DNA from 2 places in the Peribacillus sp. CSMR9 genome. Region 2 is predicted to be linked to the other one. Evidence: riboswitches for the same ligand, from Rfam matches in the RefSeq annotation. Region 2 holds a riboswitch; the other holds the start of a gene.

Region 1 (8,276 bases), on a different contig from region 2:
ATTCCACGGACGTAAATCCAAAAGGACAATATGATTATCTGTTCCGCCAGAAACAAGGGCTGCACCTTCATTTTTTAATGTTTCGCCAAGTGTTGTAGCATTTTCAATGACTTGTTTCGCATAATCCTTAAAGCTTGGTTGTAAAGCCTCGTTGAAAGCAACTGCTTTTGCTGCAATGATATGCATTAGTGGACCGCCTTGAATTCCCGGGAATACGGATTTATTAATCGCTTTGATTATTACTTCATCGTTCGTTAAAATGATTCCCCCCCGTGGTCCTCTTAATGTTTTATGAGTTGTACTTGTCACAACATCTGCATATGGGATTGGGGAAGGATGAAGACCAGTAGCTACCAGCCCGGCTATATGAGCCATATCCACCATAAGTTTTGCACCAACTTGATCGGCAATTTCTCTAAATCGTGCAAAATTAATCGTTCTTGGATAGGCACTTGTCCCAGCAATAATCAATTTAGGTTTTTCTTTCTTTGCAATAGCTTCCAACTCATCATAATCAATTAGCTGTGTATCTTCTCTAACTCCATAAGACACAACTTCAAACCATTTTCCTGAAACGCTGACTGGACTTCCATGAGTTAAGTGGCCACCATGTGAAAGGTTCATTCCCATCACCTTATCACCAGGCTGAAGCAGTGCGAAAAAAACTGCGAAATTGGCTTGTGCACCTGAGTGAGGCTGAACATTTGCATATTTGGCACCGAAAAGCTTTGTTAAGCGCTCAATAGCTGCTTGTTCTGCCACATCGACAAATTCACATCCGCCATAATAGCGCTTTCCTGGATAACCTTCTGCATATTTATTTGTCATCACGCTTCCCATGGCCTCCAATACATCAGGGCTAACGAAGTTTTCTGATGCAATCAATTCCAGTGTTTCATGTTGACGTTGTCCTTCCTTCTCAATAGCATCAAAAATGGTAAAATCATTTTGTTGTAAACTCATTTTATTTTCCTCCTAATGTTTTCGCGTAATTCTGAATTTTTACTTAATAACGAATTTCAATATGGTACTAGACAATTAAGTTTCTTTCCCGCTACAGGCCTACTTTTCTATGAAAACTGTTAATAACAGTATGCTTTACACCCTTTTTTGCACGCAAAAAAGGACAGAAAAGGGTCGTAGCGTTCTCTACCCTTCTCTGTCCTTTTACCTGAGAGTTTAGCTCCATCTTTAATAGAGCCTTTCCCCTTTGGTGGCGTAAATGTTTATACGCGCTCTCCAGAGGTGCGTCCATTTGTGGTTCCATCTACCTGAGAGATTTGTTCCAAGGGTCTTTTTGGAACTTGCTCCTTCGGTGGCTTGTCGCTTTGCACTCTCCCACAACTGTCATCCGCTTATTCAATTTGGTACATTTAGAATAGTTGTTGATAATAATTATGTCAAGCATTTTTGAAAGCGCTAACAATAATATTCTGAGATATTTTTTTTAATTTTAATATGATCATCCAGATATCTTAAGCTTTTTATAACGGGCAGATTTTTTACTCACGAGTTGGAAAATATGGAGCGGCAGCTATCTGGACAAACACCGTTAATGGAATCAAAGGGTTTCTTGCTACTTAATTCCCCGCTGCCTCTCTCTGATCCGCCTGATCTACCTGCGTTTTGCGCATCTTATAAATCGCAACCAGCATAATAAACCAAACAGGAGTTACGATTAAGGCAACACGAGTATCGTTCGCAAGTGCAAGAACAACAAGGACGAACGCTAGGAAAGCAAGGATCAAGTAATTGGAAAATGGATAAAGTGGTAATTTAAATTTGTTCATTTTCACTAGATCTGGTCTTGTTTTACGATATTTCAAATGGCTGATGACTGTAATTCCCCAAATAAAAATGAAACATACTGTAGAGATACTTGTAATCAAGGTAAATACTCCTTCAGGCATTAAATAATTCAAAACAACGGAAATTAAAATGACAACCGTTGAAAAGACCAATGCATTGGAAGGTACTTTACGGTCATTAAGTTTTGCAAACGGTACAGGTGCATTTTTATCTTTGGCAAGTGAGTATACCATCCGGCTTGTACTGAAGATTGCACTGTTACATGCCGAAGCCGCCGATGTTAAGACGACAAAATTGATGATACCAGCAGCTCCAGCGATACCTACGGCCACAAATACTTGGACGAATGGGCTTTCCGTTGGGATGATTGCGTTCCACGGATAAACACTCATAATGACAATAAGTGCGCCAATGTAGAAAATTATAATCCGAATAGGAATATTATTGATCGCTTTGGGGATAACTTTTTCTGGATCCTCTGTTTCACCTGCTGTTAGTCCTACAAGTTCAATGCCAACAAACGCAAACACTACCATCTGGAATGAGAGGATAAAACCATTTATTCCATTTGGGAAGATACCTTCGTGACTCCATAGATTCGTGAAACTTGCTGCGCCTGAATCAGTGGAAAAGCCTTTAATAATCATGAAAATACCGATAACAATTAGTGCTAGAATAGCTATGACTTTAATTAATGCGAACCAGAACTCCATTTCGCCAAAAAGTTTTACCGTTGCAAGATTCATAAATAGTAGAATGACAAGTGCAATTAATCCTGGCATCCACTGTGGTACAGAGGGAAACCAGTATTGAGTATAAAGACCAACTGCTGTTAAGTCGGCCATTGCGATTGAAATCCAGCAAAACCAGTAGGTCCAGCCGGTTACAAATGCAGCCATTTTACCTAAATAGTCTCTTACAAAGTCGACAAAGGAATGATAGTGCAAATTAGATAAGAGTAGTTCTCCAAGTGCGCGCATGATTAAAAAGCAAATGACGCCTGTAATCATGTAAGCAATTAAAATGGATGGCCCGGCTAAATGAATAGATTTTCCTGCTCCAAGAAATAATCCCGTTCCGATTGCCCCACCAATAGCGATGAGTTGTACGTGCCTGTTTTTTAGCCCTCTATCTAACTTTTGTTCCTGCATACGAATTCCCACTTTCTACTTTTATAGGATACTTGGATTTTTTCCCAATAAAGAGTCTGTCTTTCAATGAGTGTGAATTATTAGCGTACTGGGAAACTGTCCACCACTGTAAGCGCTTTCTTGGATAGGTACTAGATATAGTGAAATAGATCTACCAACCTTTTTGAAAATATAGCGTTAATTGTACAAATCAAAAGATAGACTCATTTATCACAGACCTTAATGCACCTCCTCTCTTTTTATCTTTCCTAGTAAAAAAAGGACAGAGGAAAGATAGGGATTTTCCTACCTTCCTCTGTCCTTTTACCTGAGAGTTTAACTCCTTCGGTGGCCTATGGCTCTCTTCAGAGACGCGTCCTATTGTAGTCCTTTTACCTGAGAGATTAGTCCCCTGCTTTTTAGGGTTTGCTCCTTCGGTGCTAAACAATGTTTAGTCTCTCCCACAATCATCATCCGCTGATATAAAGTTGTTTTAATAGTTGTATACTATCGGTTTTTAATGGACATTTCAATGGTTATCTGAAAAAACTTTATTTTCTGAAATTTCACCACAGACAATTTTCAACTTTATGAACAGTATATAATTTAGAAGTTATTAGCTACGAAAAATCAAACTTATTAGCTGCTTTTCTATTCGCAAGGAATCCAAACAAGCTTATGTATAAGCGAAACATTTTTGCATTTTTCCGATTGACTATAAGGCTAAATTTTTAAGATAGGAAATTACATAAGTCTATAGTTTTAACATAATTGATGTATGGAAAAAGAGAAAATTCGCGACACGCGAGAATGCTTGCAGCAGTAAAGATTGGTTAGAAGCTTCCTCCCTAAGTTCAGCAGTAGTTGCAGAAGCTTTCTCTTTTGCAACTTCCTCTTTGTCCCCACCACCTGCTATATTAGCAATGATGATAATTGCTAGAACCCATACCCACGACTTCTTTGGTTTCTTTAGTTTGATTTCCTTTTCCTTATCCATTTACCTCTTACCCCCATTTCAGTTTTGCAGACGGACTGTTGTAAACAGAAATAGAATAACATAATTTAGATCAATAAGGTTTATATTTATCATCACGTATTTATTTTCACTTTCTTTGTTAAATCATTATGTATTCGAACCAAATACAAAAAAGGAGGATTTAATAATCCTTTATTTGGAATTTCGCATGTAAGGGAGTTAATGAATACTCCTAAGTAGTATAGTTTACAGTTTTGTCCAGATTAAAAAGAAAAGACCAAGTATTTAGGAGCTGAAACTATAACTTTTGGTATTGAACCACATCTATTTTTTCGGCAAAAAAAACCCAAAGGTAAATAATTATTCTACAATACTTGACGTGTTAACAAAACGATTTTCCATTACTGTTTACCAGCGTCAAACTGGGACTTTAATTTGGTTAGCAGGCACCTTTTAAAACATGTCTATAAAGTATGATCAAATCTATACCTTACCCTGATAAAATAACAGATTATAAGGGCGTGTTTAGATTTATCAAAACACGCCCTTATAAAAATTCAATTGGGGCATTCTTTTATAAAAGGGGATGGTTTATTTGTATTCCCATTCATAAAAATAGGTGAAAATTCGAAGTTATCATTGCCTAAGTTAGCCCCTCCCTCCACCATGCATGAAAGTTTCCCTTCACACGGAGATCCGACTATCAGCTACAACCCATTCTTTAGCCTTTCTCGGTATCAGTTGCTTATTATCAATAGAATTATCTAATACAGCAAAGCAAGTCATCATCTGTACCACGTCTTACAAATATTCTATTCTTTTTCCTAATCTAACTCATAATAACCACAAACAACATATCCTACTGCTTTTGCTGCCACGAGAAGGGCATCTTCATCGATATCAAATTTAGGATTATGATTAAAATAAGGTTTTTCTACTCCTTTATGTGTACAAGCAATGTAAAAGAAGCAGGAAGGAATTTTTTCAGCATAGTAAGCAAAGTCTTCAGATGGCGGCATTGCTGGAAATTCCTTTACTTCTTTAATATCTTTATCATTTGCATTCTTAAGTGACTCAGCAACCTTTCCTGTTAATTCAGGATCATTATATAAAGGTGGATAGTCATTCGTATAAGTTAGATCACATGTTACACCAAATTCTTCTTCAAGTCCTTTTACAAGACGTTTAACTTCTTTTTCAATTTTATCTCTCGTTTCAACAGTCATATAACGAATATCGCCTTCAAGCTCTACGCTGTCTTTAATTATATTAAATGTTCCTTTTCCATCAAAAGATCCAATCGTAATCACACCAATATCAAAAGGACTTAATCGACGGCTAATAATCGTTTGAGCAGCGGTAACAAAATGAGCACCAGCGACAATGGTATCATTCGCTAGATGTGGTGAGGAACCATGTCCACCTCTACCTTGAACTTTTAATTTCAAATAAGCCCTGCCGTTAAAAGAATATCCAGCATGATAACCAACAACTCCTGCTTCGTCCATTGGCAGCAGATGGATGCCAAATATATTATCTAAATCGTCAAGCACCCCGGATTCTACAATACTCTTTGCCCCGCCAGGCGGAACCTCCTCCGCATGCTGATGAATAATTTTGATTGTACCTGGAATTTCATCTTTTAATTGAATGAGGCAATCGGCTAAGACTAATAAGTAGGCAGTATGTCCATCATGACCACACGCATGCATAACGCCTTCATTTTTTGATTTAAAGGCTATATTCGTTTCTTCAACGATTGGAAGTGCATCAAAATCAGCTCGAAGACCGATGTTTTTTCCAGGCTTTCCACCTTTAATGGTCACGATAACTCCGTATCCATTACCTACATTAGATTGAACTTCTACGTCCTTTTCTTTATAAAAATCAATAATATATTGAGCTGTCTTTTCTTCTTTAAAAGAAAGCTCAGGATTTTCGTGTAGGTGCCTGCGAATTTTAATCATTTCCTCTTTACGGGATTCCAGAATTTCCATTAATTCACTTCTCATAATCTCTTCATTCCTTCATTTTTTTTTGAAAACGCCACTATATGTAGCGTTTTACATTTCCAACTGCTAATTATTCTGCAATAGGGTTCCGGTTACTACCAGCGGTGATTTTTTAGAAGCATTAGATGTTTTACCGGCATCTTTTGGACCCAAAAAGATAATAGATAATATTAAATTCCAAGTCCAAATAGCGCATATCCAATGAACGCGACAATTGTATGGGTAAGATCATGTATGAAGGTTAAGCTCATCACCGCCACACCTACTGTCGTAATCAAGATACTACAAATCATTAGTGATTTGGCCATACCTTTTGTAATTTTTACTCTCCAACACGAATCATCGCAAGCACGGCTACTAATAACCAAGTGATAACATACCTGATTGAAATGAATAAAATCCACGACCAACTTGTCTTTTTTTCAGGATAAGATCATATGTCAAGAATAAATGTTTTAGATAATTTAACCTTTAATTGATAATAGTTTTTTTAAAAGCATCTGAAATATCTCTAAGGTAAATTTTATTATTCCAGTGTTCTTCTTCCAAATAAATAAAAGTGAAGATGATTTATCCCTGCTCTCCATAATGAGTAAACTTTAGTTTCAAATGTGTTTTAAGTTTATCAATTACTCAGGGAAGTTTCACTAACCTGCCTTTTTATAAGCTTTCCCCTTATAAAGAAAAGCTACCGCTAGTTTAGTACATTTGTCCAAAATACCTTATAGGTCAAATTTCTCACCTGATACCAATCTTACTTCTAATGTCTTTTAAGAATGGTACACTAATTTCTTTTGCTTTATCTGATCATTCTTTTAAATTTTTATCCAGAGTTTTTGGAGAAGACATTAATTCATTATATTTCTCGCGCGATACTTCAATAAATCTATTCATTACATTAAACAATTCCTTTTTGGCTACCTCAGCCAATTCCTTGTAAATATTGCTCTTTCTTCTTTTCAGTTTCAGTATAAGATGTGAATATAATAGATGTATCGGGATCTTTTGGTGTTTCTGGTGTAATGAATCAGTTTTGATTTTATTTATGAGTTTTTGTAACTTTTTGGCTCTTCAATGGATGGAATTATATTATAATAACTTTTACTCATTTTCCGACCATCTAATCCAGGTAATACAGCAGTCTCTTCTTGTATTTTGTACTCTAGTAATAAGAATGTTCCCCCATAGTTATGATGGAAACTTTCAGCAATATCTCTAGCAATTTCTATATGCTGAACTTGGTCTTTCCCTTTATATTTAGAAATTTATCACCTCCAGAAACAAAAAAAGACCTTATGAGAATAAACTCATAAAGTCTTATAAAAAAGACGGAGCTTTTTGCTCCGCCTGGGATATCAGAATATTTTTTTCTCATTCAACTCGAGAGCTAATTCTTTAAAAAACTGAAGCGATTCTGGATTTCCCATGGAGTCTGCATTCACCACTTTATCAAACTCGAAACCTAGCAACACTTTGCGTATCGGTACTTCCATTTTCTTTCCGTTCAAGGTTTTAGGTATTTGATCAACGACATGGATCTGGTCTGGGATAAAACGAGGGGACACATGTCCTCGGATTTGTTCATTGATTTTCCCTGTCAATGCTGCATCCAGGATTTTACCAGGCTTAAGGACGACGAACAGCAGCAAGGAAGAACCGCGGCCAAGCACTTCTCTATCAATGACAAGGCTTTCCATAACTTCATCGATCGCTTCGACGACGCGGTAGATATCGCTAGTCCCCATCCGTACACCAGCACGGTTAATGGTTGAGTCGGAACGTCCATAAATGACGCAGCTGCCCTTGTCGTCGATTTTTATCCAATCTCCATGTTTCCATATTCCAGGATACGTATCGAAATAACTCTCGTAATATCTTGACCCGTCTTGATCATTCCAGAAGTAAAGCGGCATGGACGGCATCGGTTTAGTAATGACCAATTCACCGACTACATTAATCAATGATTGACCTTGTTCATCAAAGGCTTCTGCACGAACACCTAATGCCCTTCCTTGTATCTCCCCGATTCTTACAGGTAATGTTGGAACACCACCTACAAATCCGGCACAAACATCGGTTCCGCCACTAGATGAACTGAGCCATATATCTTTCTTGACATTCTCATACACCCATTTGTATCCGTCACCTGACAATGGAGCCCCAGTTGAAAAAAGAGCCTTCAATTTTGTTAAATCATATCTTCCCATTGGCTTGATTCCTAACTTCATGGAATTCGTAAGGAAAGGTGCACTTGTTCCAAAGAAAGTCATGCCTGTGTCTTCAGCCAATTCCCAAAGGGCATCCATATTCGGAAAGGCAGGGCTGCCGTCATAAAGAACAATCGTCCCT
Region 2 (8,276 bases):
GATTCCGTGGGCCTTGCCTGCAACGGTTATTGGGATGAACTTGATATTCGCATTTAATGAACCTAGCGTTTTTTCTTTCGGTCAAATATTAGTAGGAACATTTTGGGTTTTGCCCCTTGCCTATTTCATCAGACATATTCCCCTTGTTGTTCGCTCAACTAACGCCGTTCTGGAACAGCTTGATGACTCAATTGAGGAAGCGGCAAGAAACTTGGGGGCAAAGTGGTTTTATACCTTCAGAAAGGTCATTTTACCGATTATTTTGCCTGGTGTTTTATCAGGGACATTATTAGCCTTTATAGAGTCTGTAGGAGAATTCCCAACCTCAGTCCTGTTGTACACGATTTCAAACAGACCCATATCTATTGAAATCATGAATCAGCTTCGGATGTTCAATATGGGGCAGGCAGCTGCCTATGGGATGATTCAAATCACGCTGATAGTTATCGTTCTTTTTATTTCGAACAAGTTTTTTGGAATAAAAGCGGAAAAAGCTTTATAAATCGGAGGTTCAAAGATGAGTAAGCTTGAAGAATTTATCAAAAATGAAGGCAGTGTTTTTCCCGGAAAAACATATGCGGAAGAGCTTCTAATGCCTGTTTTTAATGATCAAAGAGATTACTTATTTCATGTTATGTTCGATATTCATCGGGCACATGTCATCATGCTTTCGGAACAAAAGATCATTAAAGAAGAAGAAGCGAAAACCATGCTGGAGGGGATTCGGAAAGTGGCTCAAACAGATCTCACTCTCCTGACCTATCAACCTCAATTCGAAGACTTATTTTTCATGATGGAGGCAAAGATTGGCGAGGAAATCGGTCACGAGCTCGCAGGAAAGATTCATATCGGCCGTAGCCGTAATGATATGGGAGTTGCGATGTATCGGCTTGTTATAAGAGGTCATCTTCTCCAATTGATCGGCTATGCAAACCAATTGAGCGAGGCATTCTTGGTGCAGGCAGAAAAACATATAGAAACCTATATTACTGGTTACACGCATACCCAACCGGCTCAGCCGACTACATTAGGCCATTACTTTTTAGCCATTTATGACGTTCTTCAAAGGGATATTGGACGGTTATGGGCAGCCTATGAAACGGTGAACCAATCCCCCCTGGGCGCGGCTGCGTTAACAACTACTGGTTTTCCAATCAGCCGTAACCGTACCGCTGAACTGCTTGGGTTTGAGGTGGTTGTTGAAAATTCCTATGACTCAATAGGCGGGGCTGATTATTTATTGGAAACCGCAACTGCCATTATGACGTGCATGGTTAATACTGGGAGGTGGATTCAAGATTTCTTGCAGCATGTGACAAGGGAGTTTGGTACATTTCATGTGGCAGATCCTTATGTTCAAGTTAGCAGCATCATGCCGCAAAAAAGAAACCCAGTATCAATTGAACATTCCCGTTCGATTGCAAGCAGTGCGTATGGTGATGCACTTGCTGCAATGAATATGATCCACAACACACCATTTGGTGATATCGTCGATACGGAAGATGATTTACAGCCGCATTTATATCGGGCTTTTTCGAATGCAGGCCGTGTCATGAAACTAATGTATGCAGTCATATCAACATTGAAAGTAAATGAAGAACATACAAAAAAAATGGCCGCAAAATCCAGTATAACAATTACTGAATTAGCTGATACCCTATCAAGAGATTACGAGATATCATTTAGAAAAGCCCACTCCATAGCAAGTACAATTGCAAAACGGTCGATAAGTGAAGGGAAAGAGCTATATGATTGGGACACACAAGAAATCAACAAGATCATCAATGAATTCGTTGCAGTGAATTTAACTGAAGACGAATGGAAAAAAATCATCTCTCCTGAATACTTTGTGGAAATTAGAAGCATTCAAGGCGGGCCCAGCCCGAAAGAGGTTTCGAGGATGATTGTAAATAGAAAACAAAAACTGGAACAAGCGTTGCAGGAGTATAAGGAAATGGTTAAAACATTGAATGATGGAAGGAAGGCTTTAGTGGATTACTAAGTTATGAGTTTTAACGGGCATTAAATTCACGAGTATTTGCTCCAAACTCACGAGTAAAAGCATGAAACTCACGAGTATTTGCACCAAACTCACGAGTAAAAGCATGGAATTCACGAGTATTTGCTCCAATCGCGAGTAAAAGCGTGGAATTCACGAGTATTTGCTCCAATCGCGAGTAAAAGCGTGAAACTCACGAGTATTTGCTCCAAACTCACGAGTAAAAGCGTGAAACTCACGAGTATTTGCTCCAATCGCGAGTAAAAGCATGAAATTCACGAGTATTTGCTCCAAACTCACGAGTAAAAGCATGAAACTCACGAGTATTTGCACCAAACTCACGAGTATTTGCACCAAACTCACGAGTAAAAGCAATGCGGGATGTATTTTAAAGTTCATATTTCATAATATATAGTCATTCTTTATTAGGGTGGCTATTTATTTTGATTTCTATTGCAACTGAGATTTCCCTAATGATAGTAAATGAAGATTATTTCCAAAACGATGCTATTATTTGTAAAATACATAATATAAGGCGGAACGTTAATGTCAAATAGTTCTCAGTTCGGTTTTATCCTGATTTTAATAGCTTTTGTAATATCGATTACTTTTTGCTTTAATCCGGAAGCCTTATTAAAAGGTGGATATGATTTAGCTATGGATGGTCTGGTAGTAGCCAGAACCTTGATGAATTTATTAGTTAAAATAGGGGATTTGATTATAAACAAAAAAGATTGGTAGTTTATTATGAGACATTGTTTTTTGACGGCTATTAACTTTCTATAATCACTCTTAAGAAAAAGGACATTATTACTGTATTATTCGAAGGAAGGCTCAGTCTTTTGACTGAGCCTGATGTTCATTCACAGGATTTCCAAAATAATCAGCATCAATGAGTGCTTCATATATCGTTAACGGATTTTGGTTCCAACTGAACCGCATGATTCCTGAGGGCAAGACTTACCGTTATCATCACAATGAAATTGAATGCCAAGGCGATGATTCCCACATTCAAATCTTTCGCTGCTTGTGGCAAGGATGGAAACAGGGTCCCTATTGTTGAATGACTGAGTGTAATGCAGATCACGATGGCCAATCCGGTGATGATGCCGGCGATTGCGCCATATTTATTGATTGGATTCTTTTTCTTCTTCAGACTAAATAGAAGGGACGGGAATAGCTGTGTGATGAGACTGTATCCCATGAGAATTAATGCTGACATCGTTTCGCCGCCGTTTAAGGTGAAGTAGACGGCTATAAGGGCAATGATTGGCACAAGGATCTTTGCCAATCTTACAACGTGGCGATCTGATACTGTAGGTGCAAATTCCTTATAGACGTTTTTAGCGAGCAGTGTAGCGACGCTCATCAAAAGCATGGATCCTGGCACTAATGCGGTCAGCAACCCAGCCCCGCCGATTATACCTATAAACCATGGGTCAAAGGTCTGGATCGAAAGGCGCAGCAATGAGAGGTCTGCATCTGCCCCTACGAGTCCAGGCACTTTCAATATAGCTGTAAACCCTACAAAAAATACGAATAACAGCATGAGCGTATATAAAGGGCTGATGATGGCATTTTTTCGAAATACCTTCCCGCTGCGAGCTGAATAAACCGCGCTGAAAACTTGGGGCCACATATAGAAACCAAATACGAGCAATATTACCGTGGAGATGAACCATGATATGCTAAGTCCCTGCTCGGGGAACTTTAGAAAACCAGGCTTGGCCGCATCAATTGCTTCGAACATCGGCTGAAATCCACCAAAGTAATGAATGGGCAGATAAATTCCTAAGAATCCTATAATGGCGATCATCATGATATCTTTAATGACTGCTGTCCAGACTGAGCCGTGTATACCGGAAATCATTACATAAATGGTAAGGCCGATTGCCCCCATCCATACCGCCGCAGACATTGAGATTGCACCATAAGATGCCTCTGAGACAATGATCCCCAATCCTTTCAGCTGCACGACGATCACTGGAATCATCGACACCACACCGACAAGCGCAGCCAAAATTCCTAAACTGGGACTCTTATATTTGCTTACAAAAAAATCGGATTGGGACATCAGTTTATTTTCTTTGGCATATTTCCATATTTCAGGAAGGAGCCAATAGGATAATACGTAAGACAAAGTAATGTAAATAAGAACATATAGAGCGGGTGCGCCCTTGCCATAGGCCCAGCCGCTGCCGCCAAGGAAGGAGAAGGTCGTATAGATTTCCCCAGCCATCAGCAGGAAGACGAATATTGCACCAAAACCGCGTCCGCCCACCGTCCATTGTTCCAAGTTCATATCTTTTCCTTTTGAAGAACGAATGCCTAAAAATATCGATAGTAGTAAAAAAGCTAAAATGATTATGAGAGCAATATTCATTCCTGGTCACCTTCCCGATTCCGGGGATCCAGCTTATACATGATGCCCAAGATGGCAGAGGTAAGGACCACCCACATAGCCATCCAGAACATATTGAAAGGCATCCCTAATACATAAGGTTCTATTCTATTAACAAAAGGTAGAAATCCTAGTATGCCTATAAAAGGAACTAGAGTAAGGATATATAGAATCTTCATTAAACAAACCCCTCCGTTTTAAATAAAGTGAAACGTCCAACAATGGGGGTTTTACTTCAGTGCCACTGATGGATGGGTGAACCAAACTGGATGGAAAATTCATACATGACGGATATTCCTTCGTTGATAAGGAACCGATGATAAATATAAGCTTACACTATTTTGATATGAAATTTAATGCAGTTGCTTGATATATTTTTAGCAACAGAGCAGCTGATAAAAGATAAAGCCTTGAATTCTTATAGAGTTCAAGGCTTTATCCTTTTACTATCTTTTTTTCTGATAGTTATATAGTATCACCAAGACCATGAACCAGATTGGCGTCATGAGCAGTGATAGCCGTGTAGCTTCAGCGAATAGCATAACAATAAGGATGAACAGGAATAATCCTAAAATGGCGTAATTGATAAAGGGTGTAAAAGGAGCCCTGAAAGTTGATTCGGCTCTTAGGTCCGGCCGTGTTTTCGAATATTTGATATGTGAGATCAAGATGATGCTCCATACCCATATGAAACAGATGGCACTGATGGTTGTCACAACGGTAAATGCCTGTTCCGGTATCAGTTTGCTTAACAATGCTCCTAGTGATACAACGATTGTTGATGTTAATAAGGCATTGCTAGGAACAGCCTGTTGATTTAATTTTTTCAGTTTAGCAGGGGCTTCTCCATTCCTGCTTAACGTATAGAGTATTCGGCTTGTTGAAAATAAACCGCTGTTGCATGCAGAAGCAGCTGATGTCAAAACGACGAAATTGATGATCCCTGCAGCGACAGGGATGCCGATTAGCGCAAAGACTTCTACAAATGGGCTGCTCGTGGCATCCAGTTGTGTCCAAGGGTTGACACAGAGAATGACGAATATGGCACCTACATAGAAAAGTAAAATCCGGACTGGGATTTTATTGATGGCAGACGGAATGTTCTTTCTCGGGTTCGCCGTTTCTGCTGCTGAAACCCCGACCAATTCGACACCTACAAAGGAGAAGACGACCAGCTGTAAAGACAACAGGAATCCGGAAATTCCATTTGGGAACATGCCTCCATGAGTCCATAGGTTCGTTAGGGAAACCGTTCCCGTATTGGTATTGAAGCCGATGGCCAAGAGAATGATTCCTACGAATATCAAGGTGATGATCGTGATTACTTTTATGATGGCAAACCAGAATTCCAATTCGCCAAATAACTTAACGGTCAATAGGTTCAATCCTAACAGAATGACAAGGCATATTAGAGCCGGTATCCATTGAGGGATATCGAACCAGTATTGTATATAGACACCGACAGCTATGATATCGGCCATTGCGGTCATGATCCAACAGAACCAATATGTCCAACCGGTCACGAAGCCAGCCCATGGGCCGACATATTCGGTTGCGAATTCAGTGAATGAAGTATACCCTGCATTGGATAAGAGCAATTCGCCTAGGGCTCTCATCACAAAAAACAAGGCAATTCCAATTATTAGATAGGAGAAGATGATAGATGGACCTGCCATTTGTATGGCTTTTCCGGATCCTAAAAATAAACCGGTACCAATGGTTCCTCCTATTGCAATAAGTTGTACATGACGATTTTTTAAATCTCTTTTTAATTCCTGTTTAGCCAATTCGTACGCCCCCGTCTTTTATAGTCTTGGTAGTGAATGATTTCAAACCTGCATGGTCTTGGAGAAGGACGTGATTTTTTTACCCAGCTTCCATTTTCCAATGGTTTTCACGAGTGTTGTTTTAAGTCCAATCACAAAGTGGACAATAAAAAAAGAGATTGGATATACCAATCTCTTAAAGGGTTCAGAATAACAATTTATCATTCGTTACTCTTCTGTCCTTTTGCCTGAGATTGTGAATCCTTCGGCGCTGCATCTTGTACAGTCTCTCCAGAAGCTGCTCCTGCTATAGTGTCATCCATAGCATTCATCGCTTGCTTGTATGCGGTTGTGTAAAAATGTCTGTCTGCGGTGATCTTCCACTGCTGAAGCATTCATTATTCTTATAAAATAATATTGGAATTCTATCATCTATTTTTCTGAAGGTCAACAATTTTTTTTGGGAGTTAGCCAGTCTTATAGGAGGTTTATAACACATTGAAATGGTTTTAATTTTTTTAAACGTTCACTTGATTCTACTCTTTTTTTTGTGTAATCACTATTATAAAATACTGATTCACTTTTTTTAAAAAAGGTATTTTAAGATAGGAAAAATCGCCAAGATATATTTGACAACTGTTTTTTTGAAAAATACATTTGTGTTTTTACAGAGTATTTACTATTATAAGATAAGAAAACAAAATTAAAGTGTTATTTATATGATTACGATAAGGCATTTCTAACCACAATAATAAATAGAGTCGATTGGCGGTAAGGATGGAAGAGCATTGCTGCTAATATTGCATCTGGGGGAGTTAATCATGTCAAACAAGGAATTAAAGAGAGGGCTGGAGGCACGTCACATTCAAATGATAGCTTTGGGCGGAACCATTGGGGTCGGGTTATTCATGGGATCGGCGAGCACGATTAAATGGACAGGGCCTTCTGTAATGCTTGCATATGCCATCGCAGGTATATTTATATTTTTCATCATGCGTTCTATGGGGGAGATGCTATATTTAGAACCGACTACGGGTTCTTTTGCATCCTTTGCTAGCAGCTATATACATCCTTTGGCAGGTTATATGACTGCTTGGAGCAATTGGTTTCAATGGGTAATCGTAGGAATGTCCGAAATCATCGCCGTTGGAATGTATATGCAGTATTGGTTCCCGGAGTTACCAGCTTGGATACCAGGTGTGGTCGCCATGATCATCTTGGGGGCAGCCAACCTCATTTCCGTAAAATCTTTCGGGGAATTTGAATTTTGGTTTGCGCTTATAAAAATAATAACGATTGTATTGATGATCATTGCCGGCCTTGGCCTTATTTTCTTTGGAATAGGGAATGGCGGAGACGCAATTGGATTATCGAATCTTTGGGCAAATGGCGGCTTCTTTACTGGAGGCTGGACAGGATTCTTCTTTGCGCTTTCCCTTGTCGTGGCTTCCTATCAAGGCGTTGAGCTCATCGGCATCACGGCCGGAGAAGCGAAGAATCCAACGAAGACCGTAACAAAAGCGATCCAATCAATCATATGGCGCATTTTAATTTTCTATATTGGCGCTATATTCGTCATCGTGACGGTTTATCCATGGGATAAACTAGATGACATCGGAAGTCCATTCGTTTCAACCTTTGCTAAAATCGGTATCACAGCAGCTGCAGGCATCATTAACTTTGTCGTAATCACTGCGGCAATGTCAGGATGCAACAGTGGGATCTTCAGTGCAGGGCGTATGCTTTACACACTGGCATTGAATGGCCAAGCTCCTAAAATCTTTGCAAAAGTATCTAAAAGTGGAGTGCCGGCATATTGTACGATCGCTGTACTATTAGGATTGGGTATCGGGGTTGTCCTGAATTACCTTGCACCGCCGGAATTATTCCTTTATGTGTACAGTGCGAGTGTTTTACCCGGAATGATTCCATGGTTTGTCATACTTATCAGTGAGCTTAAATTCAGAAAGGTAAATGCTGCTGAAATGGAGAAACATCCGTTCAAAATGCCGTTGGCCCCTTACAGTAATTATGCGACAATTGCCTTTTTACTGATGGTGCTGGTGGGTATGTGGATCAATCCCAGTACCAGGATTTCCTTGGTTGTCGG

What was found. A riboswitch is a leader RNA that binds a small molecule or an ion and turns the genes downstream of it on or off. The one in region 2 is predicted to bind glycine.
Region 1: linked by a shared signal. The riboswitch ahead of N9I19_RS08070 (amino acid permease) and the one ahead of N9I19_RS10620 (amino acid permease) in region 2 are both predicted to bind glycine.

The regions. Positions count from the first base shown of each region.
Region 1 covers NZ_JAOPHO010000010.1:54,752-63,027, reverse strand. Annotated here, with positions in the region: gene glyA (serine hydroxymethyltransferase) at 1-963, opposite strand, end outside; glycine riboswitch at 1,150-1,253, opposite strand; gene N9I19_RS08070 (amino acid permease) at 1,581-2,960, opposite strand; glycine riboswitch at 3,254-3,310, opposite strand; glycine riboswitch at 3,314-3,413, opposite strand; gene N9I19_RS08065 (hypothetical protein) at 3,694-3,936, opposite strand; gene N9I19_RS08060 (amidohydrolase) at 4,740-5,927, opposite strand; gene N9I19_RS08055 (hypothetical protein) at 6,971-7,138, opposite strand; gene N9I19_RS08050 (acetoacetate--CoA ligase) at 7,283-8,276, opposite strand, start outside.
Region 2 covers NZ_JAOPHO010000017.1:22,849-31,124, forward strand. Annotated here, with positions in the region: gene N9I19_RS10585 (ABC transporter permease) at 1-502, shown strand, start outside; gene argH (argininosuccinate lyase) at 518-2,002, shown strand; gene N9I19_RS10595 (hypothetical protein) at 2,013-2,156, opposite strand; gene N9I19_RS10600 (hypothetical protein) at 2,153-2,341, opposite strand; gene N9I19_RS10605 (hypothetical protein) at 2,546-2,740, shown strand; gene N9I19_RS10610 (sodium:solute symporter family protein) at 2,901-4,382, opposite strand; gene N9I19_RS10615 (DUF3311 domain-containing protein) at 4,379-4,579, opposite strand; gene N9I19_RS10620 (amino acid permease) at 4,847-6,187, opposite strand; glycine riboswitch at 6,393-6,471, opposite strand; gene N9I19_RS10625 (amino acid permease) at 6,988-8,276, shown strand, end outside.